4 regions of the Arthrobacter sp. UCD-GKA genome follow, and region 3 is predicted to be linked to each of the others. Evidence: riboswitches for the same ligand, from Rfam matches in the RefSeq annotation. Region 3 holds a riboswitch; each other region holds the start of a gene.
What was found. A riboswitch is a leader RNA that binds a small molecule or an ion and turns the genes downstream of it on or off. The one in region 3 is predicted to bind S-adenosylmethionine.

Region 1: another riboswitch for S-adenosylmethionine. It lies ahead of BLJ79_RS05415 (flavin reductase family protein); the one in region 3 lies ahead of BLJ79_RS10765 (acyl-CoA dehydrogenase family protein).
Region 2: another riboswitch for S-adenosylmethionine. It lies ahead of BLJ79_RS10385 (acyl-CoA dehydrogenase family protein); the one in region 3 lies ahead of BLJ79_RS10765 (acyl-CoA dehydrogenase family protein).
Region 4: another riboswitch for S-adenosylmethionine. It lies ahead of BLJ79_RS17585 (hypothetical protein); the one in region 3 lies ahead of BLJ79_RS10765 (acyl-CoA dehydrogenase family protein).

The regions. Positions count from the first base shown of each region.
Region 1 is NZ_MOLR01000003.1:75,785-82,785, forward strand. Features, by position in the region: gene rpsF (30S ribosomal protein S6) at 1-179, shown strand, start outside; gene BLJ79_RS05395 (single-stranded DNA-binding protein) at 224-817, shown strand; gene rpsR (30S ribosomal protein S18) at 880-1,119, shown strand; gene rplI (50S ribosomal protein L9) at 1,135-1,590, shown strand; gene BLJ79_RS05410 (dihydrofolate reductase family protein) at 1,828-2,454, shown strand; SAM riboswitch class IV at 2,597-2,710, shown strand; gene BLJ79_RS05415 (flavin reductase family protein) at 2,779-3,288, shown strand; gene BLJ79_RS05420 (DUF1801 domain-containing protein) at 3,379-3,810, opposite strand; gene dnaB (replicative DNA helicase) at 4,326-5,699, shown strand; gene BLJ79_RS05430 (MFS transporter) at 5,953-7,001, shown strand, end outside.
Region 2 is NZ_MOLR01000005.1:156,665-163,665, forward strand. Features, by position in the region: gene acs (acetate--CoA ligase) at 1-994, opposite strand, end outside; gene BLJ79_RS10370 (ABC transporter permease) at 1,103-1,924, opposite strand; gene BLJ79_RS10375 (aliphatic sulfonate ABC transporter substrate-binding protein) at 1,924-2,952, opposite strand; gene BLJ79_RS10380 (ABC transporter ATP-binding protein) at 3,050-3,862, opposite strand; SAM riboswitch class I at 3,867-3,956, opposite strand; SAM riboswitch class I at 4,380-4,476, shown strand; gene BLJ79_RS10385 (acyl-CoA dehydrogenase family protein) at 4,483-5,820, shown strand; gene BLJ79_RS10390 (LLM class flavin-dependent oxidoreductase) at 5,901-7,001, shown strand, end outside.
Region 3 is NZ_MOLR01000005.1:257,141-264,141, reverse strand. Features, by position in the region: gene BLJ79_RS10775 (helix-turn-helix transcriptional regulator) at 1-541, opposite strand, end outside; gene BLJ79_RS10770 (GNAT family N-acetyltransferase) at 838-1,635, shown strand; gene BLJ79_RS10765 (acyl-CoA dehydrogenase family protein) at 1,657-2,895, opposite strand; SAM riboswitch class I at 3,051-3,146, opposite strand; gene BLJ79_RS10760 (MFS transporter) at 3,887-5,089, shown strand; gene BLJ79_RS10755 (shikimate 5-dehydrogenase) at 5,159-5,986, opposite strand; gene BLJ79_RS10750 (calcineurin-like phosphoesterase C-terminal domain-containing protein) at 6,401-7,001, shown strand, end outside.
Region 4 is NZ_MOLR01000010.1:204,384-211,384, forward strand. Features, by position in the region: gene BLJ79_RS17560 (heme/hemin ABC transporter substrate-binding protein) at 232-1,080, shown strand; gene BLJ79_RS17565 (FecCD family ABC transporter permease) at 1,077-2,171, shown strand; gene BLJ79_RS17570 (heme ABC transporter ATP-binding protein) at 2,168-2,953, shown strand; gene BLJ79_RS17575 (siderophore-interacting protein) at 2,943-3,791, opposite strand; gene BLJ79_RS17580 (histidine phosphatase family protein) at 3,925-4,536, opposite strand; SAM riboswitch class IV at 4,583-4,704, shown strand; gene BLJ79_RS17585 (hypothetical protein) at 4,719-5,153, shown strand; gene BLJ79_RS17590 (acyl-CoA thioesterase) at 5,150-5,581, opposite strand; gene BLJ79_RS17595 (App1 family protein phosphatidate phosphatase) at 5,611-6,693, opposite strand; gene BLJ79_RS17600 (pyridoxamine 5'-phosphate oxidase family protein) at 6,823-7,001, shown strand, end outside.

The DNA of each region.
Region 1 (7,001 bases), on a different contig from region 3:
GGGGCCGTCGCCGCCTGGCCTACGACATTCAGAAGAAGAATGAGGCCATTTACGCGGTAGTTAACTTCACCGCCACCCCCGCTACTTCCGCAGAGCTTGACCGCCAGCTGGGCCTCAATGAGACCATCATGCGCACCAAGATCACCCGCCCGGAAGAGGCAAAGGTCGTTGCAGAGTAATTCTGCTCTTCGATCTTCGTAGAACAACACTTTAGGAGGCTCCAATGGCAGGCGAGACAGTCATTACGGTTATTGGTAATTTGACCGCTGACCCGGAACTGCGTTTCACCCCGTCAGGATCGGCCGTGGCGAACTTCACCATTGCATCGACCCCGCGAACCTTCGACCGCCAGACCAATGAATGGAAGGACGGCGACACGCTGTTCCTCCGTGCGTCGGTGTGGCGTGAGGCTGCCGAAAACGTCGCTGAGACGTTGACCAAGGGCATGCGCGTCATCGCCCAGGGCCGCCTCAAGTCGCGTTCCTACGAAACCAAGGAAGGCGAAAAGCGTAACGTCACCGAGCTCGAGGTCGATGAAATCGGCCCGTCGCTGCGTTACGCCTCCGCAAAGGTCACCCGTACCCAGCGCTCCGGCGGTGGCGGTGGTGGCTTTGGTGGTCAACAGCAGAACGCCGGCGCTAACGCCGGTGGATTCGGCGGCGGCAACCAAGGCGGCGGCGGTGGATTCGGCGGCGGCAACGCAGGCGGAAACACCGGTGGCGGCTGGAATGCACCCGCGGCCGATCCATGGGGAGCTCCTGCCGGAGGAAACAACGGCGGATGGGGCAACCCGGGTTCCGACGAACCACCTTTCTAAACAAATTTATTCACCATCCCGCAGAAAATTCTGCGGGCTCCACCTGATAAAGGAGCTCCACGATGGCTAAGGCTGAACTCCGTAAGCCCAAACCAAAGTCCAACCCCTTGAAGGCCGCTGACATCACTGTCATCGACTACAAGGACGTAGCATTGCTGCGCAAGTTCATTTCGGATCGCGGAAAGATCCGTGCCCGTCGCGTTACCGGCGTTTCCGTACAGGAACAGCGCAAGATCGCACAGGCCATCAAGAACGCGCGCGAAGTGGCATTGCTGCCTTACTCCGGCGCTGGCCGCGGCTAAGGAAGGTATACCAACATGGCAAAGCTCATTCTGACCCACGAAGTTACCGGCCTTGGTGCCGCAGGCGACGTCGTCGAGGTGAAGACCGGTTACGCACGTAACTACCTTCTCCCGCGCGCCTTCGCCATCACCTGGAGCAAGGGCGGTGAGAAGCAGGTTGAGTCGATCAAGGCCGCCCGTGCTGCTCGCGCCGTTGCTTCCCTGGAAGAAGCACAGGCACTTGCCGCTTCGATCTCGGCCAAGCCGGTCAAGCTGACCGTCAAGGCCGGCGCTACCGGTCGCCTCTTCGGCACCGTGAAGACCGAGGACATTGCCAAGGCTGTTGCAGCCGCTGGCTTGGGCTCGATCGACAAGCGCAACATCGAGATCAACGATCACATCAAGTCGACGGGTAACTACTCGGCGACCGTGCGTCTGCACACCGATGTCTCCGCGACCGTTGCACTGCAGGTTGTTGCCGCCAAGAAGTAATTTCTTGCGCATCCGCCGTCTTGGCTGACGGCAAACCACTGTGGACCCCGCCGTTGGCGGGGTCCACAGTGCTTTAAGGTCAGCCCCGGGCCCCAGTCCCCGCGGACCGGGCTGGCCGGGGTCTGGCGCATGGCCCCGGCGTCCCGTAGCTTTGCGGCAGGAAACCGCTGCCGACCGGTTCCGCAGTCCGACCCGGGCCACGGACCCTGCAGGCCGCTCCAACAGGAAGGCACGAGCATGAAACTGACACTGACCGAATTCGTGAGCTTGGACGGGGTCTGCCAGGGCCCCGGGGCTCCCGACGAAGACACCACCGACGGATTCACGCAGGGCGGATGGTTCGTCCCGCACATGGATGCGGGGTTCGTCGACCAGGCCGCGCAATGGCTGGCGCAGGCCGACGGGCTGCTGCTGGGCCGCCGCACCTACGAGGCCTTCGCACGGGACTGGCCGCAAATCACCGACCCGGACGACCCTTTCACCGCCCTGATGAATTCGCTGCCCAAGTACGTCGCTTCGCAGACGCTGGCCGAGGGAACCTGGAACCCGACGACGGTCCTCTCCGGCGACGTTGCCGCCCGGGTTGCGGAGCTCAAGGCACGGCCCGGCAGGGAACTGCAGATCCACGGCAGTGGCAGGCTCGCGGGATCGCTGCTCGCCGCGGGGCTGATCGACGAACTCCGGCTCGTGGTGGCTCCCGTCGTCCTGGGGCACGGCCGGAGGCTCTTCCCCGACGGCGGAGCGCCGGCGGGACTGCGGTTGGCCGACAGCAAGGCGACGGGAGGCGGTCTGGCCATCCTGGTCTATGAGAACTCCGGAATCCCGGACTATGCGACCTACACGGGTGCCTCGGACGTGGGCTGAACGGCCACCTGCCCCCAAGATCGCCCTCGGATGTCCGCATCGCGCCAGATGATCGCAGGATCTTCGATTCTTACGCTTCATGACCTCGTGTGTCGAAACAAACTTTGACGGAGTCGCAATATTTCTCCTAACGTTAGTGGTGAATCAAGAGCGTCAACGTTCAAGCCCTGGCTTGTTGGCCGGCAACCCTCTCACGGTGGTGGGGTGCTCCAGGTGATGATTCGGCCTACCGGAACCCCGGGGGCAAGTACCGCACACCTCGCTGTTCCATGCGTGCATTTCACGCAGCAGCGAAGGTGGGCCGAAGCCGAAGGATTGAGCACCATGACACTCACCTCTGACCTCACACCAGATACCCTGCGCAACGTCTTTGCCCAGCATCCATCCGGCATTGCCGCACTCTGCGCCATCGTCGACGGGCAGCCGCAGGGAATCGTGGCCTCGTCGTTCACGGTCGGCGTATCCATGGATCCGCCGCTGGTGATGTTCGCGGTCCAGAACACTTCGAAGACCTGGCCGCTGGTGCGCACCAGCGGGCGCATCGGCGTTTCGGTGCTCAGTGAAAAGAACGAGGGCGTCTGCCGACAGATCGCCTCCAAGTCCGGGGACCGCTTTGCCGGGCTTCGCCTGGATTCGACCGACGAGGGCGCACTGTTCCTGCATGACGCCACCCTGTGGCTCGACTGCTCGATCGAGCAGGAGATCCCGGCCGGCGATCATCACGTGGTGCTCCTGCGCGTGCACGGCCACCAGACGCACGACGAGACCAATCCTCCGTTGGTGTTCCACGGTTCGGCCTTCCGCCGCCTGGAGGCCCAGCAGCTGGTCTCCTGAAGGCCACCGAAACGCGAGGGCTCCCCGCCCGCCACCCCGAACCCATGATTCGGAGCGGTAGGCGGGGAGCCTTCTTCGTTGATGCGGTGTTCAGCCCTGCGGCTGGACATGGACCACGTCCATCATGTGCCGGTACCCGTCGCGGGCCAGCCGGGCCAGGACCTCGACATCGACATCGGCAAGCTTGTTTACGTACAGGCAGCCCGCTCCTCGCTTGTGCTTGCCGAGCTGAGCCAGGAGAGCCGGTGCCGTCGGTGCGTTGGTCAGCCCGTAGAGGGCCAAATTGGAGGAACGCGGTGAAAAGCCGATGGCGGCCGCATCTCCCTCTCGGCCGGACTCGTATTTGTAGTGATAGGTGCCGAAACCGACGATCGTCGGTCCCCACATGGTGGCGGTCCGGCCGCTGGCCTCTTCCATCATCTCCAGCAGGAGCTCGGCGTCAGCGCGCCGCGTCGGGTGTGGCACCGCCGCAATGAACTCGTGGGGATCAATGAGTGTCGGTGCGGTCTTGTTGGCGGCCATGCGGCCCAGTATGTCAGGGCTTGGTGATGTGCATCAATGCCCGTAATCCCCAGATCCGTGGCGAGCTCCGGCGTGTCTGTGGATAGCTTGTGGGTAACTCTGGAAACGGGGGTGGATTAACCGCGGAATCTCGGGGTTTTTGTATGTATAACCCACTTTTACGCCTGTGGAGGATGTGGATAACTAGTTTGTATCCACAGGTGTGGAATTGCATAAGCCCTAGTCAGAAGCCTGTAGTAATCAAATATCTTGTGTAATCCACAACGTTCTCCCCAGACTGTGCACACAACACGCCGCGAGGTTCACAGGTTATCCACACGCCTTGTGGATAACCGTGTTGGGTTTGGGGGAAAACAGGTCTATGGTGACAGTGTTCCCCACCTATTTCCACAGGTTCGTGGTGCCTTGCGGCACGTGTGAGCTTGGACCTAACGAATCGTCCGTGCTCCTTGAGACACTGGAAAGGTAATGAAGCGGAAAACCTGGGAACCCGCGCAGCTTGAAGGGAAAAGCCCGTGTCGCTAGCCAGCACCGAAACCAGCTCCGATTCACAAGGGTCGGACTATGGACGCACTCCACCACAGGACCTTGTAGCAGAGCAAAGCGTCTTGGGTGGCATGATGCTTTCCAAGGACGCCATCGCTGACTGCGTCGAGGTGTTGCGAGGCCTCGATTTCTATCGCCCGGCACACGAGGCAATCTACGAAGCCATCATCGACCTTTACGGCCGCGGGGAGCCCGCCGACGCCGTCACCGTCTCGGACCTGCTGACCAAGCGCGGCGAGATCACCCGCATTGGCGGCCCGGCCTACCTGCACACGCTCATCCAGTCGGTGCCCACCGCCGCCAACGCCGGCTTCTATGCCGAGATTGTCCGCGAACGCGCGGTCCTGCGCCGCCTGGTCGATGCCGGCACCAAGATCGTGCAGCTTGGCTACTCGCAGGACGGCGAGGTTGACGCCATCGTCAACGAGGCCCAGGCCGAGGTCTACAAGGTCGCCGAACGCCGCACCGCCGAAGACTACGTGCCGCTGCGCGACATCATCGAGGGCACCGTCGACGAGATCGAATCGGCCGGCAGCCGAGGCGAGGGCGTGATCGGTGTTCCCACCGGGATCTTTGAGCTCGACGAGCTGACCCAGGGCCTGCACGGCGGCCAGATGATCGTTATTGCTGCGCGCCCGGCCGTTGGCAAAAGTACGTTTGCATTGGATTTTGCCAGGTCAGCGTCCATTAAGAACAACATGACCTCCGTTTTCTTCTCCCTGGAAATGGGACGCAACGAAATCGCCATGCGCCTGCTGTCGGCCGAAGCGAGCATCGCGCTGCAGAACCTGCGCAAGGGCACGATCCAGGACGAAGAATGGTCGAAAATCGCCACCACGATGGGCAGGCTCAACGACGCCCCGCTGTTCATCGACGATTCGCCGAACATGTCGCTGATGGAAATCCGCGCCAAATGCCGCCGGCTCAAGCAGAAGCACGACCTCAAGCTCGTGGTGCTGGACTACCTGCAGCTGATGAGCTCCGGCAAGAAGGTGGAGTCGCGTCAGCAGGAAGTCTCCGAGTTCTCGCGTGCGCTGAAGCTGCTGGCCAAGGAACTCGACGTTCCGGTCATCGCCCTGTCGCAGCTGAACCGTGGTTCGGAGCAACGTACCGACAAGAAGCCGATGATCTCCGACCTTCGCGAGTCCGGATCGATTGAGCAGGATGCGGATATGGTCATCCTCTTGCACCGTGAAGACATCTACGACAAGGAATCGGCACGTGCCGGCGAGGCCGACGTGATCGTGGCCAAGCACCGTAACGGTCCGACCAAGACCATCGTTGTCGCGTTCCAGGGCCACTACTCGCGCTTCAACAACATGGCCCAGGACGGCATGGGCTAGTTCCCTTCGGGTCGTCGTGTTCGGGCGGTTGTGCTCCCCTCGCAGGGGGCACAACCGCCCAAACCATTTCCGGCACTTTCCGGGCAGGCGACAGGCGCGGGCCTCGGCGAACTCCTTGGGGGCCCTCAGCACCGGGAGACTCTGCTTCGTGACCATGGGGCCGAAGCGCAGCGCGCCGATCCGCAGGGTGTCGGTGGTCACCGCCGGTTCGCCCCGTGTGGTGGAGCCGCGCGCCAGCCCTTACGCTCGAGGTATGTCGAGCCAGCCGAGCGCATCCAGCAGCGGGTCCCCGGCGGGCCTGCTTGCCCCGGAATACCGTTGGGTCACCGCCGGGATGTTCGCGCTGGTCTTCCTGGTGGCGTTCGAGTCGCTGGCCGTCACCACCGTGATGCCGCTGGTCAGCAAGGAACTGGATGGTGCCGCGCTCTATGCCCTGGCCTTTGCCGCGCCCATGGCCAGCGGGGTGATCGGCATGGTGGCCGCGGGGAGCTACTCCGATCGCCACGGGCCCTCCGTCCCGCTGTACGCGTCCTCGGCGCTCTTCGTGCTCGGTCTGCTCGTGTGCGGCCTGGCCCCGGGCATGGAGGTACTGGTGGCCGGACGGCTGGTGCAGGGGCTCGGGGGTGGGGGCATCACCGTGGCCCTCTATGTGGTGGTGGCCCGGGTCTTTGTCCCGCGCCTGCACCCGCAGATCTTTGCGGCCTTCGCCGCCGCCTGGGTCGTTCCCTCGCTGATTGGTCCGTTCGCCGCCGGGCTCGTGGCGCAAACCATCGGTTGGCGCTGGGTGTTTCTCGGGGTCGTGGGCCTGGTGGTCCTGGCGATGGCCGGGGTCATGCCCTCGGTGCACGCGATGGGCGGTGGTGAGAATCCCGCGGCGGCCTTTAGCTGGAGGGCGCTGGGCTGGGCCGGGTTGGCGGCCGCAGCCGTGCTGGGCATGAACCTGCTGGCCCGGGTTCCGGCGCTGGGCCTGGTGCTCATGGGCATCTCGGTGCTGGTGGTGCTGGTTGCGGTGCGGCCGCTGCTGCCTCGTCGGACGCTGCTGGCCGGGCGCGGGCTGCCGGCCACGATCCTGGTGCGCGGCCTGGCCGCCGCAGCGTTCTTCGGCACCGAGGTCTATCTGCCCTATCTCCTGATGGACCGCTTCGGCTTGTCCCCGGCGGTAGCCGGCCTCTCCCTGACCGGCGGGGCCATCTGCTGGTCCATCGGCTCGGCCATCCAGGGCCGCATGGGGGAGTCGCTGGACAACGCCCGGGCCATGTCCATCGGCTCGGCCCTCGGCGTGGGCGCGATCTTGCTGGTGCT
Region 2 (7,001 bases), 100 kb from region 3:
GCGGGGCGTTGGGCACGCCCTCGTAGATGACCTGGGTGACGCCGTTGGACAGCGGCCCGTAGATCTCGTAGGTGTGCGCGGTGACCCAGGCCAGGTCCGCGGTGCACCAGTGGACATCGTTTTCCCGCTGCGCGGGGTCCGGATGGGAGAAGAGGAACTCGTGGCTCCAGGAGGCCTGCGTCAGGTAGCCCCCGGTGGTGTGGACCAGGCCCTTGGGCTGGCCGGTGGTGCCGGAGGTGTACATGATGAACAACGGGGTCTCGGCGTCGAAGGCCTCGGGGGAGTGCTCCGTGCTCGCCGTGTCGACGGTCTCGTGCCACCACACGTCCCGGCCTTCGGCCCAGGCGATCTCGTTCCCGGTGCGCCGGAGCACCAGCACGTGTTCGATGCTGTTCTCCCCGGAAACCGCGGCATCGGCGTTGTCCTTGACCGGCACGGCCTCGCCGCGGCGGAACTGCCCATCGGTGGTGACCAGCAGCTTCGCGCCGGTGTCCTCGACGCGGAATCTCAGCGCCTCGGCGGAAAAGCCGCCGAAGACCAGCGAGTGCACCGCGCCGACGCGTGCGCAGGCCAGGGTGATCACCACGGTTTCCACGAGAACGGGCAGGTAGATGACCACGCGGTCGCCCTTGCCCACGCCCAGGGAAAGCAGCGCGTTCGCGGCCCGGGACACCCGGTCCTGCAGGTCCTGGTAGGTGACGGTGGTCCTGTCGCCGGGCTCGCCCTCGAAGTGCAGGGCGACCTTGTCGCCGCGCCCGGCTTCCACGTGGCGGTCCACGCAGTTGTAGGCGGCGTTGAGCTTGCCGCCCTCAAACCAGCGAAGCTCGGGCCCGCGCCGGGCCTCGGCATCGACACCGGTGCTCGAGTGGATGGTGTGCCAGTCCTCGGACCAGCTCAGGCGCCGTGCCGCGGCATCCCAGAACGCGAGGCGTTCGTCTTCGGTCCAGGTTGCTTCGTCGGTCGTGCCGGCAGCGGGGTACAGGGTTTCAGTCATTGTTTTTCTCCATTGCTCCTGGCAGTGGCACCGGTCTCGTGGGAGGTGGTTGCTGCGGCGTCATCAAGCCAGAACTCTCGGCCGCTCGAAATGGGTGGTTGGTTGGCTTTAGGCCCAGCGCCTGACGGCCCAGCGTTCGGCCAAGCCCACCAGTGCATCGGTGGCCTTGCCGATCACAGCCAGCAGGATGATCGCCAGGATCAGTCTGTCGATCCGGCCGTTGTTCTGTGAATCGGTGAGCAGGAAGCCAAGTCCCATGGACGATGCGATAAGTTCCGCGGCCACCAGGAAAAGCCATGCTTGTGCCAGGGCGAGCCGGAGGCCGGAAAATATTGCAGGAACCACGGCCGGAAGCTGGATGGTGGTCAGCAACTTGATCCCCTTGAGGCCGAAGGCACGTCCGGCTTCGATCAGGTTCTTGTCCACATGGCGCAGCGCCAGGTAAACGGTGGTGAACACCGGGAAGAAGGCTCCGATGGCAATCAGCGTGATTTTCGAATCCTCACCGATCTTCATCCACAGGATCAGCAGGGGAACCCAGGCCAACGACGGCACCGCGCGGAAGGCCCCGATGGTCGGGCCAAGCAAGGCGTCGGCGAGCCGCGAGAGCCCCACCAAAGCGCCAAAGCCAAGCCCAAGCACCGCACCGATGGCGAAGCCCACCAAGACGCGTTGGGTGGAGATGCCGATGTGTGTGCCAAGTTCCCCGCGCCCAATCAGGTCCACCGCGGCCGAATACACTGAAGCGGGGGACGGGAGCTGCGCGGAGGTGACCCAGCCGAGGGAGGTGGCGCTTTGCCACAGGGCAAGGACAAGAAGGGGCACCACTGCGCCGAGCCCGAACCGCCCCAGGGCCGAGCCCGGGATCCGGGGCTTGGAGGTGTCGGCCGGCGTCGCTTCCCTGGTGTCGAGGGACAAATCTGTCGACATTACGAACCCTTGACCTTTGAGGCGTCGGCCTTCTTGGCGAAGGAATCATCGATGAGCGAACCCAAGGCCTTGTCGACCGCGGCCTGGTTGGCGACATCGCCGGTCTCGACAAAAATCGGTCCAACGACAGCCAAGACGTCTACCAGCTTTTGGCCGGGCACCGCGGAGACATCAAGGTTGGAGCGCTCGAGGATCACCTTTTCGGCAACCGGTGTTTCCAGCCCCGCCACGTCGGCGAGGATCGTCGCGGTCTCCTCCTGGTTCTCGGCCGCCCATGCGCGGGCCTTTTCGTAGGAGTCCACCACGACCTGGGCGATTTCCGGCGAATCCTTAAGGAAGGATTCGGTCGCGTTCAAGGCACCGTAGGTGTTGAAATCCAGGTTGCGGTAGATCAAGGTGGCGCCGTTCTCCTCCGCGCCGGCCATGATCGGGTCCAATCCGCTCCAAGCATCCACGGAACCGTTCTCCAAGGCGGCGCGGCCATCGGCGTGCTGGAGGTTCTCCACGGTCACATCGTCCGGGCCAAGGCCTGCCTGTTCCAGGGCCTGCAGCAAGAAGAAGTAAGGATCGGTGCCCTTGGTGGCGGCGACCGACTTGCCCTTGAGCTCGCTTACTTCCTTGATGGGTGAGTCCTTGGCAACGACCAAGGCGGCCCATTCGGGCTGCGAATAGATGTCGATGGTCTTGATCGGGGAACCGTTGGACCGGGCCAGCAGAGCGGCGGAGCCCGCGGTGGATCCCACGTCGATTGCCCCCGCGCGAAGCGCTTCGTTGGCCTTGTTCGAGCCGGCCGACTGCACCCAGTTGACGGTGACGCCCTGGTCCTTCAGCGCGGCTTCCAACCATCCCTTGTCCTTGAGTACTAGGGACAACGGGTTGTAGGTGGCGAAGTCGATGTTGAGGGTCGTGGCTTCCTTGGCGCTGGCTGCGCCGGAGCCTTCGCCGGCGCAACCGGTCAGCAACGCGGTTGCAGCCGCCAGGGCGGTGGTGGCAATGAGGGTGCGGCGTGAGAAGAAGTTTCGGTTCATGGGTGAATTCCTTGAGTGGGTGAACGCACGCCAAGAAGGACGGTCGTTCAAGAGATGCGAGTGATGTGAAGCGAAGTGGCGGTGCCTGGGTGCCGGATCAGTGGCGGTGTGCGTCAACGCCGAGCGATGCAAGAAGCGAGCTGCGCATTCGGCCAAGTGCTTCGTCGTTGCGGATTCGCGGACGTGCCCCCGGGACCGTGAGGAGCTGGGTGACGGTTGCGGCCGTTGCACCGTCCGGGCGCCCCAGCACCACGATGCGGTCGGCCAGCTGGAGTGCCTCGTCAACATCGTGGGTGACCAGCAAGACAGTGGTCGGGTAAGCGCCGTGGATGTCCAGAAGGAGATCCTGCATCTTCAAGCGGGTCAATGCATCCAGGGCACCGAACGGTTCATCCAGGAGGAGGACGCCGGGGCGTCGGGCCAGGGCACGGGCGAGCGAGGCGCGCTGGGCCATGCCGCCGGAGATTTCCCTCGGGCGCAAATCGCTGTGCGCTTCGAGCTCAACAAGTTCGAGGAGTTCGGCCACGCGAGCGGATCCGCTTGCCCGGTCGGTTCCCTGGGGAAGGCCCAGGGAAATGTTCCGTGCCACGGATTGCCATGGCAGCAGGCGCGGCTCCTGGAAGGCCACCGCACAGCGGGTGTCCAGTCCGTTGACGGCGGTGCCGTCGATCAGTACCCGCCCCGCAGATGGCTGGTCTAGCCCGGACACGGATCGGAGCAAGGTGGACTTGCCGCAGCCGCTGGGGCCGAGGATTGCCACAACCTCTCCGGGGGTGACCTCGAGGTCGACGTCGCGCAGCACCTCGCGACCGTCGAAGCTGCGGCCAACGCCCTGGAATGTCACTCGAAGCGCGGTGCTGGAAACGCTTGTCGGTGCGACAAACGTGGGGTGGTCAAGCGTGGAAGTCATGATCTCTCCATCGGACCTGGCGGTAGCACCGGTCTCAAAGAGGTGGTTGCTGCGGCGTCATAGAGCCAGATCTCTCGGCCGCTCGGGATGGGTGTATGACCTCCATCAAAGTCGATGTGGCGTCACGGGAGCAAGCCCGACGTAATGTGACGGAATGTTCGACGAGGAGGAATTTAACGGCCGCACGTCGAATGATCTACGGAAAATTACGGCTATTTCACTCATTCAACTTGTGGGACTTGGGGGATTCAGGCAACTGGTACGGTACTCGGGATCATCGGCGTAGACCCCGGGAACTCGCGCACTTGCGGGCCAGTGGGCATGCGGGGCATTCGGTGCCGGCGCCTCCAGCAATGTTTCCGCCGCCGTCGAACGAATGGCTGGCGGAATGGCGGTGCGCCGGTGCTCCTCCCGTCCCTCGACGGCCCGGGAATCGCGTTTTGCCGTGTGACGCACCCGTCAAGTGTGACGATCCGGGTTGTCACCGCCCAGCGTCGACGTGTAGAAATATGACCAACAACCATCCAGAGCGGCCGAGAGATCTGGCTCGATGACGCCGCAGCAACCCCTCCCCTTAATTGGGCGGTAGGTGCTCACGCCAGAACCGATGGAGAGAATTCATGGCTGTCGAGTCTTTCAACGATGCACACAATGTCGAAGCGGATCCGGACATTTTCGGGGCCGTCAATCTTGACGCGTTCACCGGTAACACCCCTGCCAGGCACCTGCTCAAGCTCACCCCCGGAGTCCCCAAGGACGGGCGCTACGATGAACTGGCGGCGATCTTCCGCCCGGTATTCGCCAAGATCGCTGCCGGGGCCAGCGAGCGCGACGCGAACAGGACCCTTCCCTTCGAGCCTGTCGGCTGGCTCAACCGCGAGCGCTTCGGTGCCCTGCGCATCCCGGTGGCCGAGGGCGGCTTCGGGGCCAGCCTGCTGGACTTGTTCCGCCTGCTGATCGAACTGGGCGAGGCCGATTCGCAGGTCGCGCACCTGTGGCGTTCGCACATCGGCTTCGTGGAATCCGTGCTGCAACTCGAAGACGTCACCCAGCGGCACCGCTGGGTCGAGCGCATTGCCGCCGGGCAGATCGTCGGCAACGCCTACACCGAGCGCGGCGGGAACCGGTTGGGCACGCTGAACACGACCATTGCCAAGAATGGCGAGCGCTGGATCCTCAACGGCGAAAAATACTATTGCACCGGCACCATCTACGCCGACTGGGTCGCCGTCGCTGCGGCTCATCCGACCCGGGCCGGACGGCAGATCGCCGTCGTCTCCACCCAGCACTCCGGGGTCAAGATCTTTGACGATTGGAACGGCTTCGGCCAGCAGCTCACCGGAACCGGGTCGACCACGTTCGAGAACGTCCCGGTGGACTCGGTCCTTCCCGAGGAGCAGCAGATCAACGATCCTGAATCCGCGATCTTCCAGTTGGTGCTCCTGGCGGTCCAGGCCGGGATCACGCGCGCGGCACTCAACGACGTGCGTTCCGCGGTCCAGGCCCGCACCCGATCCTTCAGCACCGGAACAGGCGTTCCGGTGCGCGAGGAACCGCAGGTGCTGCAGCTGGTCGGGGAGATTTCCGGTACGGCGTTCGCCGTGGACTCCATCGTCCTGGCCGCGGTCGCGGAGATCGAGGTGGCCCTGGCCGACGCGTCGCTGAGCGCGGCCGAGCGGTTCGCGGTCTGCGAGCTCTCGGCGGACCGTGCCCAGGCCATCGTGCAGCCGCTGGCGCTCTCCGCGGCGACCAAGCTCTTTGACGGTCTGGGAGCCTCGGCAACCGCCACGAGCTGCAACCTCGATCGGCACTGGCGCAATGCCCGGACCGTGGCCACCCACAACCCGGCGATCTACAAGTCGCGCATCATCGGCGACTACGAGGTCAACGGCACGGCGCCCCAGCAGCTGAACGCCATTGGCGACGTGGGTGCCGCCCAGGCAACCGGCGTCCCCTAAGGCGCCAGCACCCCCAATCCAACGACTTGGTCCGTGCACTACCGGATCCGCCACCACCCAACACCTCGCGAAGGACAAACATGAGCACGACGCCCGCCCCCCGCCAGATCCGCTTCAACGCCTTCGACATGAACTGCGTCGGACACCAGTCCCCGGGATTGTGGAAGCACCCCAAGGACCAGTCCGCCAGCTACAAGGACCTGTCCTACTGGACCGACCTGGCCAAGACCCTGGAAAAGGGCAAGTTCGACGGCATCTTCATCGCCGATGTGCTGGGCACCTACGACGTCTTCGGCGGCTCGAACGAGGTGCCGCTGCGCACCGGCGCCCAGGTCCCGGTCAACGACCCGCTCATGCTTGTCTCCGCGATGGCCGCCGTGACCGAGAACCTCGGCTTCGGCGTCACCGCCAGCACCTCCTACGAACACCCGTATCCTTTCTCCCGCCGCCTGGCGACCCTGGACCACCTGACCAAGGGCCGCATCGGTTGGAACGTGGTGACCGGCTACCTGCCCTCCGCCGCCCGGAACATGGGCCAGGCAGACCAGCTTGAGCACGACGAGCGCTACAACCACGCCGACGAATACCTCGAGGTCGTGTACAAGCTGCTCGAGGGTTCCTGGGAAGAAGACGCAGTGGTTCGCGACGCCGAGCGCGGCGTCTTCACCGACCCGTCCAAGGTCCACGACATCAACCACGAGGGCAAGTACTTCAAGGTTCCGGGCATCGCCATCACCGAGCCCAGCCCGCAGCGCACCCCGGTGATCTTCCAGGCCGGAACCTCCTCGCGCGGCATGAAGTTCGCCGCGGCAAATGCCGAGGCAGTCTTCGTCACCTGCCCCACCAAGGACATGCTCAAGGCCACGGTCACCAAGATCCGCGACGCCGCCGAGGCGGCCGGCCGTGGACGCCACGACGTGCGCATCTACACCATGCAGACCATCATCACGGACGTGGATTCCGCCGCCGCGCAAGCCAAGTTCGAGGACTACAAGTCCTACGCCGACATCGACGGCGCCCTTGCACTGATCTCCGGGTGGATGGGCGTCGACCTGTCCACCTACGGCCCGGACGACGTCATCGGCGACAACGTGAAGTCCAACGCCATCCAGTCCTCCGTGGCGATGTTCCAGCAGGCCAGCGGGGATTCGGGCAAGCCGTGGACGATCCGCCAGCTTGCC
Region 3 (7,001 bases):
CTTCCTTCTCGATCTCCGGGTAGTAGTTGTTGCGCTCGCGCATTTCCCCGCGCAGCTCGGCATTGGCGCGCCGGGCTTCCTCGGGCGTTGCGGATTGCTCGTTGAGCCGGCGTTCCAGCTCGCCCTGCAACCCGACCAGGGATTCGAGCACGTCCATGGGCAGCCGCGAGGAAATGCGCACCTTGGGCAACCCCAGTGCCTGGTAGAGCGGGCCGCGCTGGGCACGCTCGAGTTCGATCTCCAGGGCCGCCCGCTTGGTGGGCGGCTCGGCCCCGAGCAGTTCCTCGAGCCCCACGCCGAAGACCGAAGCCAGCGACTTGAGCATGCTCAGCTTGGGTTCGCGCTTCCCGTTTTCCATCAGCGAGAGCTGGCTGGGCGCCGTCCCCACGGCCGCCGAGAGATCGTCGAGGGTCATCGCCTTGGCCTTGCGCAGGTGGCGAATTCGCCGTCCCAGGGAAATGAGGTCCAGCTCTTCGGCGTCTTCCGGGGACAGGATGCTCTTTTCCGGCGCTGCGGGCCGGTTCCATGTGGGGGTGCTCACATTTTCAGGGTACGCGAAGAAACGGGGATCTTCCCAGCATTTTTCCCGATCGGGAGGTGAAGTAAACGCCAAAAGGCAGGTTTCGGGCAATTCTTGTCGCGGGCCACCTGCCGGAACGGCGTTCCGCGAGCCACCCCCAATGCGTCCGGGTCCCGCGCGGTGGACGGGCGGTTCCGCGCTGCCGGCGGCCGCGGATTTTTGCCTCGCGGTTCCTCCGGCCGATGCCACTCCGCTGGGATGTCGGGCCACCGTACGGACCCCGGAGGGGGTTGCGGCGGCCCTTCCGCACTGACAGCATGAAACCGGTGAGCGCACTTGCGAAATACCTCGAAGCCTACGACGACCAGCTCCGTACGGACGCCGAGACACCCAGCGCGATCCGGGTCGACCTGCTGGGCCCCCTGCGACTGGTGACTTTCGCCGGCGGGCGTGGTTTCATCACCTACCGCGACCTGGGGGACCTGGACGGGCGCCGCATCGCGGCACTCGTTGGCCAGGCGCTGGACCACTTCCGCGCCGATCCCGATATCACCCGCGTCGAGTGGAAGAGCCGCGGCCACGACCGCGCCCCGGGGTTGCACGAGGCGTTGCTGGTGCACGGCTTCCTGCCCGACGAGCCCGAGTCGATCATGATCGGGGCCCTCGCGGGCCTGTGCACCGACGTCCCCATGCCCGCAGGGGTGGCGTTGCGGCGGATCAGCAGCGATGCCGATGTCCGCGCCATGAGCGCGATGGCCCAGGAAGCCTTCGGCGACCCCGCCAAGACCCGGCTTGCCGAAGCACTCATCTCGCGCCTGGCGCGCAACGACGGCATGGAGCTGTGGGTCGCCGAAACCGACGGGCGCATGGTTGGCGCCGGCCGGCTCGAGCCCGTGCCGAACACCGACTTCGCGGGCTTCTGGGGCGGTGCCACCCTCGCGGCTTACCGCGGGCGCGGCATCTACCGTGCGCTGACGGCAGCCCGGGCCCGCTCGGCACTGGCGGCGGGCAAGACGCTGGCCCACAGCGATTCGACGGAGTATTCCAGGCCCATCCTGGAACGCTCCGGCATGCTCAAGGTCTCGACAACCACGCCCTACAACTGGTCGCGCTAAGCCCGAAGACCCGCCGCCCGACTACGCCTTTTTCGACGCCCCGATGGCCCAGACCCGCGGCAGCACCGAACCGTTGACCGCGTGGTCCCCGACCAGCCTGGCCTTGTAGACCCAGGGGTTGTGGTTGCCGGCCGTGCGGGCGTTGCGCCAGTGCCGGTCCAGGTTCTTGGCGGTGCTGGTGGCCGATGCCGCCAGCGCGTCAAAGGCGTGGGTCACCGCGTTGAGCACCAGCGGGGTGAGTGCCACTTGGGCCTGCGCCGAGGCAAGTTCCGCGGCATCGTTGGCTGCCTCATCCTCCTGCTCGGTGACATCCCCGGAGTGGAGCGCGACGGCGGTTTCGTAGGCACGCTGCAGGGAAGCGGCCACGCGTTCCACCGCTCCGGAAGCGACGAAGGCCGCGGCAGACACCTCTCCGACGATTTGCAGCAACTGCGGATCCTGCCCCGCCACCTCGGCGGCCGCGTGGCTGAAGGTGCGCTTGCGCGCGGCAAGCTCCGCGGCGAACTCGCGTTCCACGGCGCGCGCCGTTCCGGCCAGCACCGCGAGCAGCACCTGCTGGTAGAACGCCGTCTGGTACTTGAACCGGGTGTCGAATTCGATGAGGTTCTCGGCGGAAACGACGGCATCGGTGAACGTGGAGGTTCCGGTGCCGGTGGTGCGCTGGCCGAATCCGTCCCAGTCGTCCGCGAGCTGCACGCCGGGCTGGTGGGCGTTGATCGCCGCGATGACCCTGGTTCCGGTGTCCGTGCGCTGGGCGTAGGTGTCGATCCAGTCGGCGTAGATCGACCCGGTCGAGTAGTACTTGGTCCCGTTGACCACGAACCCGCCGTTGCCATCCGGGGTGACCTTGGTGTTCACCTCGCCCACGGTGACGGTCCCGATCTCGGTCCAGGAGTTGCCGACCAGCTCGCCGGCGGCGAAGCGCGCCAGCCAGATGTCGCGTTCCGCGCCGGGTGCGGCAACGAGCCGGTCCTCCACGAAGGCGAAGTGCGCGCGCAGCGCCTGGGTGATGTTGGGGTCCGCCGCCGCAAGTTCGGTCAGCAGCTCGAAGAGCTCGGGCAGTGTGGCCCCTGCCCCGCCGTGGGATTCGGGCACGCGCACCGCGCCGAACCCGGCAGCGGCCAACCCCGCTACCTGTTCGCGGGGAAGAGAGTGGCTGCTGTCGCGCTCCGAGGCACCGGCGGCAATCTGTTCGAAGAGCGGTGCGAAGCGTGCCGAGAGCTCTTCTAGCCGGCTGCGGTTCAGATACGTTGTGGTCATGGCTTGGCTCCTGGTCGTGTCGGCAAATCGATCGAAGTGGTTGGGATTCCGGTGTGAGGCGCGAACCTACAGGCACCTTCGGCGTTGGGGATGGAATTCGACATGAACGCCTCCCAGCGGGCACTGCACTGCCGGCCGAAGGGGAAGTTGCGCGATCTCCATCGATCCTGGCGGAAGCACTATCCACTCATTGCTGAGTGGATTTGCTGCGGCGTCGACAAGCCAGGTCTCTCGGCCGCTCTGGATGGGTACCCCTTGATTCAAGCAGCCGACATGATCCGGCGGAACCCGTCCGTCACATGCGGACCAAACACGGACATCTGGGGTCACATGGGGCATTTCCCGCGTCCCGGGTCCTGCCCCGGCGGACATTCGCCAGGGGCAACGCGTCATCAACCGCAAGAAACCTTGATCTTTCGACACCAGCGTGGAACGGCGCCAGTCATGTGCATCGGATGCGGGTCCCCAGGGAACGTGCACTTCGACAGCCAAAAGATGTTGTCGGATTTCCTGCCCCGGGCCGGGGAAGAAAACTAGAATTGAGGTACCGACAAAGGACCCGGTGATGACGATGAAAAAGATATTCTCCCGCCCGGAAAGCGTCCAGGGCAGGACTCCACGGATGGGACCGGCATCCCTGCATGGTTCGGCGTCAAGCCCCGGCCTTCCGAATCTCGCCGGTGCCCAGATCCCCGGCCCTGGCACCAAGCATCTGCTTTACGGCGAGGACGGACGGCTGTCCGACGAGGCCGCGGGCCCTTGGGAGCTCGAGGGACATTTGGGCTCCCGCGGCGGGGTTCGCCGTTTTCTGGGCCGGTTGTTCGGACGCTGAGAGCGCGGCCAGGAATCCGGTCTACAGAATCCCTGTCGTATTCGATCAACCCAAGCGCAGGAATCCACCTTCATGGTTTCCTGCGCTTGGTGTTTTCCTCGACTCGTCACGAAGTCATCCCCTGCTTCACCCGTCTGGTTACATATAGCAAGGGAACGAGTGGGGAAGGTGGCGAGCGCCTACGTGGCCAAGGAATCCGCTGTCGAGGCCGGGACGATACCCGACCCGGTGCTCAGGTCCATCGGCTTCCTGGCATTTTTTGACCGCTTCGCCACCCCGCCGATGCTCGTCGCCCTGGCCACGGTCACCGAACTCACCCTGGCCCAGGCAGTCCAGCTGGTTGCCGCCTATTCGCTGTTCTACGCGCTTGGACAACCGCTCTGGGGCTTGCTCAGCGACCGATTCGGCCGGTTGGCGGTGCTGCGGCTGGCGCTGGCCGGGGCCGCGGTCGGAGCCGTCACGAGCACCTTGTTCATGGCATACCTGCCGTTGCTCGTGGTCCGTTCAATCACCGGTTTCATGTTCGGCGCGCTCTATCCGACCCTGCTGACGCTGCTGGGCGACACCCGGAAGGGGACGGACCGCGCACGGGGACTCTCGGACCTGCAGATCTATTCCTCACTCGGGGCAACCTTGGCCACCTTGGGTGCCGGAGCCGTTGCAACCTTTGTGGATTGGCGGTTGGTCTTCGGGCTTCCCGCCCTCGGGGCCGCGGCAATACTGGTGGCGCTGGCAAGGGTGGAAGCTCCTCCGGCGGTGCGAGGCCGGTTCCGGCTGCGGCGAGCCTTCACTCCCGCCGCGGTTGGCCTCTATGCCATTGCCCTGCTGGAAGGCACAGTGTTGCTCGGCGCCCTGACCTACATCGTGCCGGCGCTGCAGCACGCCGGCGTGGGCATCGGGTTGGCCGGGCTGTTGGCCACCGGCTATGCAGTCGGCGTCATTCTCGGGGCACGCGCGATGAAGGTCCTGGTGCATCGCTTCTCCCGGACCCGGCTGATCCTTGCCGGCGGCGCGGTGTTGGCGCTGGCCTGCGGGATCTCCATGCTCTGGCCGGTCCCGGCGGTGGTCACCGTGACGGCGACCCTGATAGGCGTGGCCAACGCGGTCATGCACTCGTCCATGCAGGGCTGGGCCACGGACGTGGCACCGCAGGCCCGCGCGACGACGGTATCGCTGTTCGCCGCATCGCTGTTCCTGGGCGGCTCGCTAGGAAACTTTGCCACGGCAACACTGGCCGAGGCAGGTTCCTATGCCGCTATCTTCGGATTCGGCCTGCTGGCCAGCGTGGTGCTGACAATCGCCGCGACGATCGGCCATGCCGCATGGACCCGCCGACACGCGAATCGCACAACCCCGGGATAACCACCGCGGGGATTTCCGGGGTTTCGCCCAGTGCCCGTTACCGAGGTTCCCTGCCCGCAAGCTCCGGCGTCAGGCGCGAGGTGTCGGCGCCAGCATGAATTCGCGTGCCGCTCGGATCTGTTCCGCGGTGGGCCGGATGCCCGTGTAGAGCACGAATTGCTCCACGGCCTGCAATGTTGAAACATCGACGCCTGTCACGACCGGCTTTCCCGCAGTGCGTGCCGCGCAAATCAACTGCGTTTCCGTCGGGACGGCAACCACGTCAAACACCGCCTGCGCGGTGGCCACTTGCTCCGGCGAGAACGGCATCTGGTCCGCCTCCGCGCCGCCCGCCATCCCGATAGGGGTGACATTGACCAACAATTCCGCGCTTTCGGCGGCTTCGGGCGCCCACGTGAAGCCGTAGGTCTCGGCCAGGTCCCGTCCTGCCGCCTCGTTGCGGGCCACCACCACGACGTCGCCAAACCCGGAGTGCGCCAGCGCCGCCACCACTGCCTTGGCCATCCCGCCGGAGCCCCGCACCACGGTCCGCAGTGCAGGGGAAACGTTGTGGATACTCAGCAGTTCAACGACCGCCGAGTAGTCGGTGTTGTGGGCGGTGAGGATCCCGTTGTCGTTGACGATGGTGTTCACCGACTTGATGGCCGCCGCCGACGGGGCCAAGTGGTCTACGAGCGGGATCACCGCTTCCTTGTAGGGCATGGATACTGCGGCACCGCGGAGGCCCAGCCCACGGACGCCGGAGATGGCCTGGGCCAGGTCGGTCGGGGCGAAAGCCTTGTAGATCCAGTTAAGTCCCAACTGGTCATAGAGGTGGTTGTGGAACAGCGTCCCGTTGTTGCTGGGCCGCGCCGCCAGCGAGATGCAAAGCGTCATGTCCTTGTTCAGTATCGGCATGCCCCGAGTCTATTCCGGCAGCCACGGCCCCAATTTTCTGGACGTCCAGAAAAACGGTCCGAGGCAACAGTCGGCCCTGAACGGGAACCTGGAGCAGCAAACTGCGAGCGCTGACAACGAACAAGACCAACTCATGTTAAGCACGAATAGCTGTCGGCCGCGCTCGATGCCGTCGTCAGGGACTTCCGGTCCGCCGCGCACCCCCTTGCCCGCCACTGGTCATTTCCCGAAGGAAAAGACCACACCTACCGCACCTGAACTTTGCGTTTTGCCTTGTTGGTCAGCCGTTGGGCAAGTCTTCACGGGCTTGACCTCATGCCGAACCCCAATGGCGGCTTTCCATTCATCGGCGTTTGGAAAGTTGGTGACGGTCGGCAATATAGCCGGCTGGTTTCCCCAAACCGGAGGTACGTCATGCCCACGTCCACCCAACCGCCCAAAAAACTCCCCACCCGGCCGCTCGGCATCATTGTAGGAACCGCTGCCGTTCTCGTTGCAGGCACACTGCTACCCTCGTCCGCCGGAGCCGCGCCAGCCCAGAGCGACTGGGACGCAAATGCCTACCGCGGCTCCGTGGACGTTGTTGAATCCAACGGCACCAGCAACCAGGAATCACTCAAAGGCGTCGTTTTCGACGATTCGAACAAGAACTCCGTTCTTGACGGCAACGAACGGGGTCTCAATGGCGTGGCCGTATCCAACGGTCGCGATATCGCCACGACGGACTCGAACGGCCGCTACGAGCTGCCCGCCTTTGAGAACATGACGGTTTTCGTCACCCAGCCGCGCGGCTACCAGGTCCCGGTCGATGAGCACAATGTCGCCCAGTTCTTCTACAACCACCTGCCCGCGGGCTCCCCGAAGCTGAAGTTCGGCGGGATCGCACCCACCGGTGCCCTGCCGGAGGCGGTGAACTTCCCGCTGGCCCAAAGCAAGCTCACCCAGTCTCCCGAGCAGCACTGTGCCATCGGCGCCGATATCCAGACGTACAACCAGAAGGAGGTCGAATTCGCCC
Region 4 (7,001 bases), on a different contig from region 3:
ACCGTTCTGGCCTTCTTGTGCGTCGGGTCCCTGTCATTGGCCGGCTGCACAGCGGGTGCCGAGACCCCAGTCATGCCTGCGCCGGAACCCGTCGCGGCCTCCCCCACAAGCCCGGCCTCGTCATCGACCCCGCCCCTCGACGCCTCAACGCTACGCGGACCGGCCACGGCACCGTTGATTCCGGACATCGTGCCCCTCCAGGAGTCCTTTCCCCAAACGTTGCCAACGACCGTGACCGACCACGAAAACAAGGCCGTCACCATTCCCTCGGCCGAGCGCATCCTCGCCCTGGACATCTACGGCACGCTGGCCGACACCGTGGTTGGCTTGGGTCTGGGCGACAAGCTCGCCGGGCGAACGGCATCGAACGCCGGGGCCTCGCTCAAGCACCTTCCCCTGGTCACGGCCGGTGCCCATGAACTGAATGCCGAGGCGATCCTGGGCATGCGCCCGGATGTGGTGCTGGCCGACTCCACCATCGGACCCCCGGAAGTCCTGGCGCAAATCGCCGCGGCAGGGATACCCGTCGTGTCCTTCACGCCCGACCGCACCGTTGCCGGGATTGCGCCGATGGTCACCGACGTGGCCTTGGCCCTGGGCGTACCGGAGGCCGGCGCCGCGCTAAACAAACGGATTGCCGGTGAGCTGGCCAGCACCCGCACGGCCATCGCCGCCCTGTCCTCGGGCACCCGGTCCCCGTTGCGCACCGCCGTGCTCTATGTCCGTGGCACCGCCGGGGTCTTCTTCATCATGGGTCCGGGCACCGGTGCCGAGGACCTCATGCATGAGCTGGGGCTGCAAGACGTAGCCGCCGGTGCCGGGTTGAAGGGGTCCCGCCCGGCCAATGCGGAGTCCCTGGCGGCACTGGACCCACAGGTGTACCTGATGATGAGCGACGGGCTGGAGTCCACCGGAGGCCTCGACGGACTGCTCAAACGACCCGGTGTCGCCAACACCGAGGCCGGGCAGCACCGGCGGATCATCGACGCGCCGGACGGTCAGCTGCTCTCGTACGGGCCCAACACCCCGTCCGCACTGCTGGCGCTGGCACAGACCATCTACACCAAGGGCAGCAAGTGAGCCAGCAAACCCTGGCCGACGCCCCGCCCGCAATGGCAGCCCCGTCCGCCGTCCGTGCTTCTCCGCGCCGCGGGCGCGCCTGGGCCACCGGGGTCGCGCTGTCGGCGGCATTGCTGGCGGTATTGGTGCTGTCGGCCGGCTCCGGACAGTTTCCGGCCTCGCCGGCCGCGGTGCTCGCCGGGTTCTGGCACGGGGTCTCCGGCACCGGCACCCCGGAGTCGGCACTGCTGGATGCCACCTTGTGGACCGTGCGCTTCCCGCGCCTGGTCCTGGGCCTGCTGGTCGGCGGCGCCCTGGGCCTCGGAGGTGCACTGATGCAGGGTGTCTTCGCCAACCCCCTGGCCGAACCCGGGGTCATCGGGATCGGGTCGGGCGCCGCGGTGGGCGCCTGCACGGTGATCGTGCTGGGCCTGGGCACCGCGTCCCCGTTCATCCTTCCGGCGGCGGCCTTCGCCTCGGGGCTGGCCGTGACGTTGCTGGTGTACTGGCTGGCCCGCGGGTCCGGAGCCTCGGCGGTGCTCACCCTGGTGCTCACCGGCATCGCCGTGAACGCCGTCGCCGGGGCCGTGATCTCGTTCCTGGTCTTCGTTGCCGACACCTCCAGCCGCGAACAAGTCATCTTTTGGCAGATGGGGTCGCTCAACGGCGCCACCTGGTCGGCGGTGGCCAGCACCGCCTGCATCGTGGTGCCGGCAGCCCTCGGGGTCCTGCTGCTGGCAACGCGGCTGGACCTGTTGGCGCTGGGCGATTCGGCGGCCTCCCACAGCGGCGTCAATGTGCCACGCCTCCGGGTCCTGTCGATCGTCGCGGTGGCGCTGCTCACCAGTGCGGCCGTCGCCCACGCGGGAATGATCGGGTTCGTGGGGCTGATCGTTCCCCACGCCCTGCGCTTGTTCACCGGGCCCTCGCACCGCTCGCTGCTGCCGCTCTCGGCGCTCGGCGGTTCGTTGTTGCTGGCCGTCGCCGACCTGGTCTCCCGCACCGCGATCCCCTACGCGGACCTGCCCATCGGCATCTTCACCGCGCTCGTCGGCGGCCCGGTGTTCTTCATCCTCTTGCGAACCACGCTCAAGCAACAAGGTGTCCTGTGAATCCCCTGCTTCAGGCCGAGAACATTTCCTACTCGATCAAGGGGAAACTGGTCATCCACCCGCTGGATGTGCGGCTGCATGCCGGGGAACTCTGCGTGGTCATCGGGCCCAACGGGGCCGGGAAGTCCACGTTGCTCTCGCTGCTGGCCGGATCGTTGCGCCCCGATGCCGGAAGCATCGAACTGGCCGGAAAGCCGTTGCGTTCCTGGGGTGCGGCGCAGGCCGGTCGGCTGCGTTCGGTCATGGGCCAGGACTCGCACGTGGCCTTCGGATTCAGCGTCGCCGAGGTCGTCCGATTCGGGCGCACCCCCTGGCGCAACACGCCACAGGGCGCGGAGGACGAGCACGCCATCGATGCCGCTCTGGCACGCACGGAACTGGACGGGTTGGCCGGACGCACCGTCACCACCCTCTCCGGCGGCGAGCGCCAGCGCACGGCGTTCGCCCGGGTGCTGGCCCAGCGGGCCGGGGTGGTGATGCTCGATGAACCGGTGGCGGCCATGGACATCAAGCACGCCGAGTCCACCCTGCAGATCGCCCGCGAGCTGGCCCGCGAGGGCCATGCCGTGGTGGCGGTGCTGCACGACCTTGATGCGGCAGCGGCCTACGCAGACCGGCTCATCATGCTGGATGCCGGCCGCATCGTGGCCCAGGGCGAAGTTGCGGATGTGGCCCGCGGCGCGCTGCTCTCCCAGGTGTACGGCACCCGGATCGACACAAGGATCGATCCGGTCGACGGGCGGGTCCGCGTGGCCCCGGCCCGAAACTTCGCTAGGCGCTAAGCGCCTCGGGGAAGATCTGCCCGACGGGAGTCTTCTTCTCGGCCTGGAACTCATCCTCGGCTCGGCCATAGGCCCAGTAGGCCGACAACGACATGGCCCGGCGGTCCACGCCGCGCTCGCCATTGAGGTAGGCCCGCAGCGACTTCATGGTCTCCCGCTCGCCGTGGGCAAAGACCTGGACACTGCCTTCGTGCCATTGCGCGTTGCGTACGGTTTCCTCGAGCTTGGTGTTTTCCGGGGTGAAGTACCCGCCCCGGTGCAGCCAGTGCACGGTAACTCCGGTCGGCACATCCAGCTGGACCTCGTCCTCGGGACCGGATACCTCGAGGTAGATGTCACCAACCATCTCCTGGGTCATGTCCTCGACGGCGGCGGAAATCGCCGGAAGCGCCGTCTCGTCGCCGATGAGCAGGTGCCGGTCGAATTCCGGGTTCGGCGTGTAGAGCCCGCCGGGGCTGTTGAAGCAGATCTGGTCGCCGATCTTGGCGTTCTGCGCCCATGGGCCGGCCAATCCCTGGTCGCCGTGAATGACGAAGTCGATCTGCACGGTTTGGGCTTCGAGGTCCACGTGGCGCAGCGTGTAGGTGCGCCGTACCGGGAAGTCCTCCGGGGCCAACTGTTCACGCAAGGCATCCAGGTCGTACGGGGGCACCAGTCCGAGCTCGGGCTTGGCGAAGAGGATCTTCACGTAGCGGTCCGACACCGCCTTGTCCTGGAAATCCACGAATCCCGGACCACCGAAGGTCAGTCTCATCATGTGCCGGGACAGTTGCTCGCTGGCCAAAACCTCGAGGACAACCTGGGGCCGAACCGGACGTGCCGAACGCTGGATGCTCACCAATTACCGCCTTTGTGGATTAGGGAAGATAAGCCTAGCCTAATCGACCAAGCCCCTGCTTAGCCAATGCCCGCGTCATGTGCCCGAGACCCGGCACGCTGCACAAGCGGTCCCGGTCCCCAAAAAAATGCCGTTAGTCCAGGTGCCGGCCCTGCCAGCTGCGCAGCCTCCAACTCGATCCCGTCGCATTCTCCAGGGTCACTACACCGGTGTTGGCCAACGGCACGGGGGCCAGCAGCTTGGAGTCGAAGTTTGCGCTCCGGGACGCAAGCCAGGTCACCAGCATGGCCGCGTGGCTGACCACCACCAGCTTTCCGGTCCCAGCGTTCTTGGCCCCTTCGATGACCGCGTCGAAGCGATCCAGGGCGGTGCGGGCGTCCTCGCCGCCGGGGACCCGGGCCGAAAGGTCGCCCGAGAGCCAGCGGAAGAACACGTCACGGTAGGCCAATTGGGCGTCGCGGTCGGTGCGCATTTCCAGTTCGCCGGCGGAGATCTCGGTGAGCCCGGCATGCTCGGCCACTTCCAGGCCGCGGGCTTGCGCCAACGGACCGGCCGTCATCCTGGCGCGCAGCAACGTCGAGGAATACACCGCGTTGACGCCCTGCCCTTCGGCACCCAACCGCTCCACCAGCGCCTGCGCCTGCGCAATCCCGGTCTCATCCAGGGGCGCCCCGGGGGCTGCGGTGTCCAGGGCCTGCGCCACGTTCGAGGCGGTCTGCCCGTGGCGGATCAAGATCAGTCTCATACCTTCACCCTAAATCTTCAGCCCGGTTTTGGTACGATGAAACCAGCTTCACGAGATGCGCGCCAGATATGGGCTCCGACCCGGCGACACACCAACCCCATGCTTCACGGGTGGTTCGGATGACGAAGCGGTCCTTGGCGGCAACCGCCCCGGGGACAAGAGCACACGAAAGGCGCCATCCCTTGCGCAACCAGCCATGCCCGTCCGGATCCTGTACGTCCTTCCACCCCGGCCACCGCACCAATCCGCGGGCGGTCAAGTCCCTGATGGCCCGACCCACCCTGTGGGTTCCGGCCGACGTGGAGGTCATGGTTTCCCCCGTCCAGGGGCTCACGCTGCATGTCTTTGCCGGCGGGGCGCACCACCAGGTCTTCACCCACGACCTTCCGGTGATCGCGCATCTCCTGCGCATTGCCCCCGCCCGTCCCGAGGGTGTCTCGCTGGGCCGGGTGAATTTCCACAACAAGGCGCTCGCGCTTCCGGCCGACCCACGGCGCAGCGCGGGGCTGGGTTACTTCTCCTTCAGCACCGAGCCGCTTGAACCGTGCAGCTTCGAGCGCGACGAGGCCCTGGCCCGCGACTTCGACGCGTTGACGGCCGAGCTGCAGCGTTCCTAGCGGAAGATCGGCTCGGCCCCGAAGCGGGCCATTGCTTCCTTGTTTTCCGCGGAAAGCCGCAGCAGCCGTTGGGTCTCGACGGAAAAGAACGCCAGGGTCGTGGCGGCGCGTACGCACACCCCGCCGTCGACCGGATCGTGGAATTCGTAGCAGATGTCGAAGCTTGCGGCCTTGATGGCACTGATCCACAGATCCACGTGCGCCGGTACGTTGCGGTAATCCAGCGGCTTGACGTAGCGCACCCGGTGCTCGACCACCAGGATCTGGGTGTTTTCCGGGACCGCGGAGAACAGGTCGACCATCGGCTCGATCCCGGGCTTGCCGGTGCCGCCGGGCACGCCGAACCCGGCGATGCGTGCCTCTTCCATCATGCGGACCAGGTTCACGTTGTTGATGTGGCCGTACGCGTCCATGTCTCCCCAGCGCATGGGGACCTCGACGCGGAGCTTGGGTTCGTTCACTTCCCCGGCCCCGGCTCGGCGTCGGGGCTGATGAGGCCCAACGCCTGAAGTTTTTCAGCGATGCGCGCCCCGTCGGGTTCGTACACCCACGGCACCCCCGGGGTGGAATTCAGGATCCCCTGGCTGCGCCCGCCTGCGAGCACGGCCTCCGAGGGGGTCAGCTGGCGGATCACGATCGCCGCGACGTGGTCGGGGTAGCGCCTGGCGAATTCGGCGTAGAGGTAGGGGTCGTGTTGGCCGTCGTCCCCGATCAGCAGCCACTTCAGGCCCGGGAACTCGTTGGCCAGGCGGCGCAGCTGGTCGGCCTTGTGCTGCATGCCCGACCGGAACCAGCCCCTGTCGGTGGGTCCCCAGTCGGTCAGCAGCAGCGGGCCCTGCGGGTAGAGGTTGCGCGAGAGGAAGCGGGTGAGCGTCTGGGCGACGTTCCAGGCGCCGGTGGACAGGTAGAAGGTGGGTGCGCCGGGCTTGTCGCGCATCAGCTTTTCCATCATCACCGGCATCCCCGGGGTGGCCAGCCGGGCGTGCTCGGACAGGACGAAGGAATTCCAGGCGGCCAGCAGCGGGCGTGGCAGCGCGGTGACCACGATGGTGTCGTCCACGTCGGAGAGCAACCCGAACTCGGCGGCCGCGTCGACCATCATGACCGGGGCGGCCACGGCCACGGAACCCTCGGTGTGCAGGGTGATCTCGTGCCAGCCCGGTGCCAGCGTGGCGGCGACCTTGACATCGAGCACTCCCCCGCGGTCGGCCTGCACGGCAAAGCGTTCGCCGTTGATGTGCACTTCGAGCTGCCCGTGCGGGACGATCGGGGAAATGAAGTTCCGCCAGCCGCGCACCCCGTCGGCGATGACCTTGGCGCGGTGGCGCCCGGCATCGAACGCGCCGGGCTTGGCCAGCACCAGGCGGGCGAAGATGCGGACCCAGCCGTTGGCCGGGTCCGAGAGCCCGTAGCCGGTGTAGGGCAGGACGGTGGGCACCAGGCCGCGCTCGTGGGCCCGTGCTGCGCGCAGTTCCAGGGCGCGGTCCTCGAAGCGTGCGGCGATGTGCCGGGCGCGTTCGGCTCCTGTTTCCTTGACCATGAAACCCAGTCTTTCATGAGCCGGGGACCTGGAGTGGATCGAAAGGATGAATTGAGTCCCGTTGCCGGAAAGTTCACCTGGCCGTCGCCACCTCTGGTATTTTTCTACAATTCGTAGAATTATGGAGACATGATGTTTGACCATGATGCAGATGAACCCGTACTGATGCTGACCGAAGAGCAGGCCTGGAGCCTGCTCGAGAGGACTTCCCACGGCCGACTGGCCACCGCGGTGGGCGGCGCCGTCGATATCTTCCCTCTCAACTTCGGCCTGGTGGGCAAGACCATATACATCCGCACGGCTCCCGG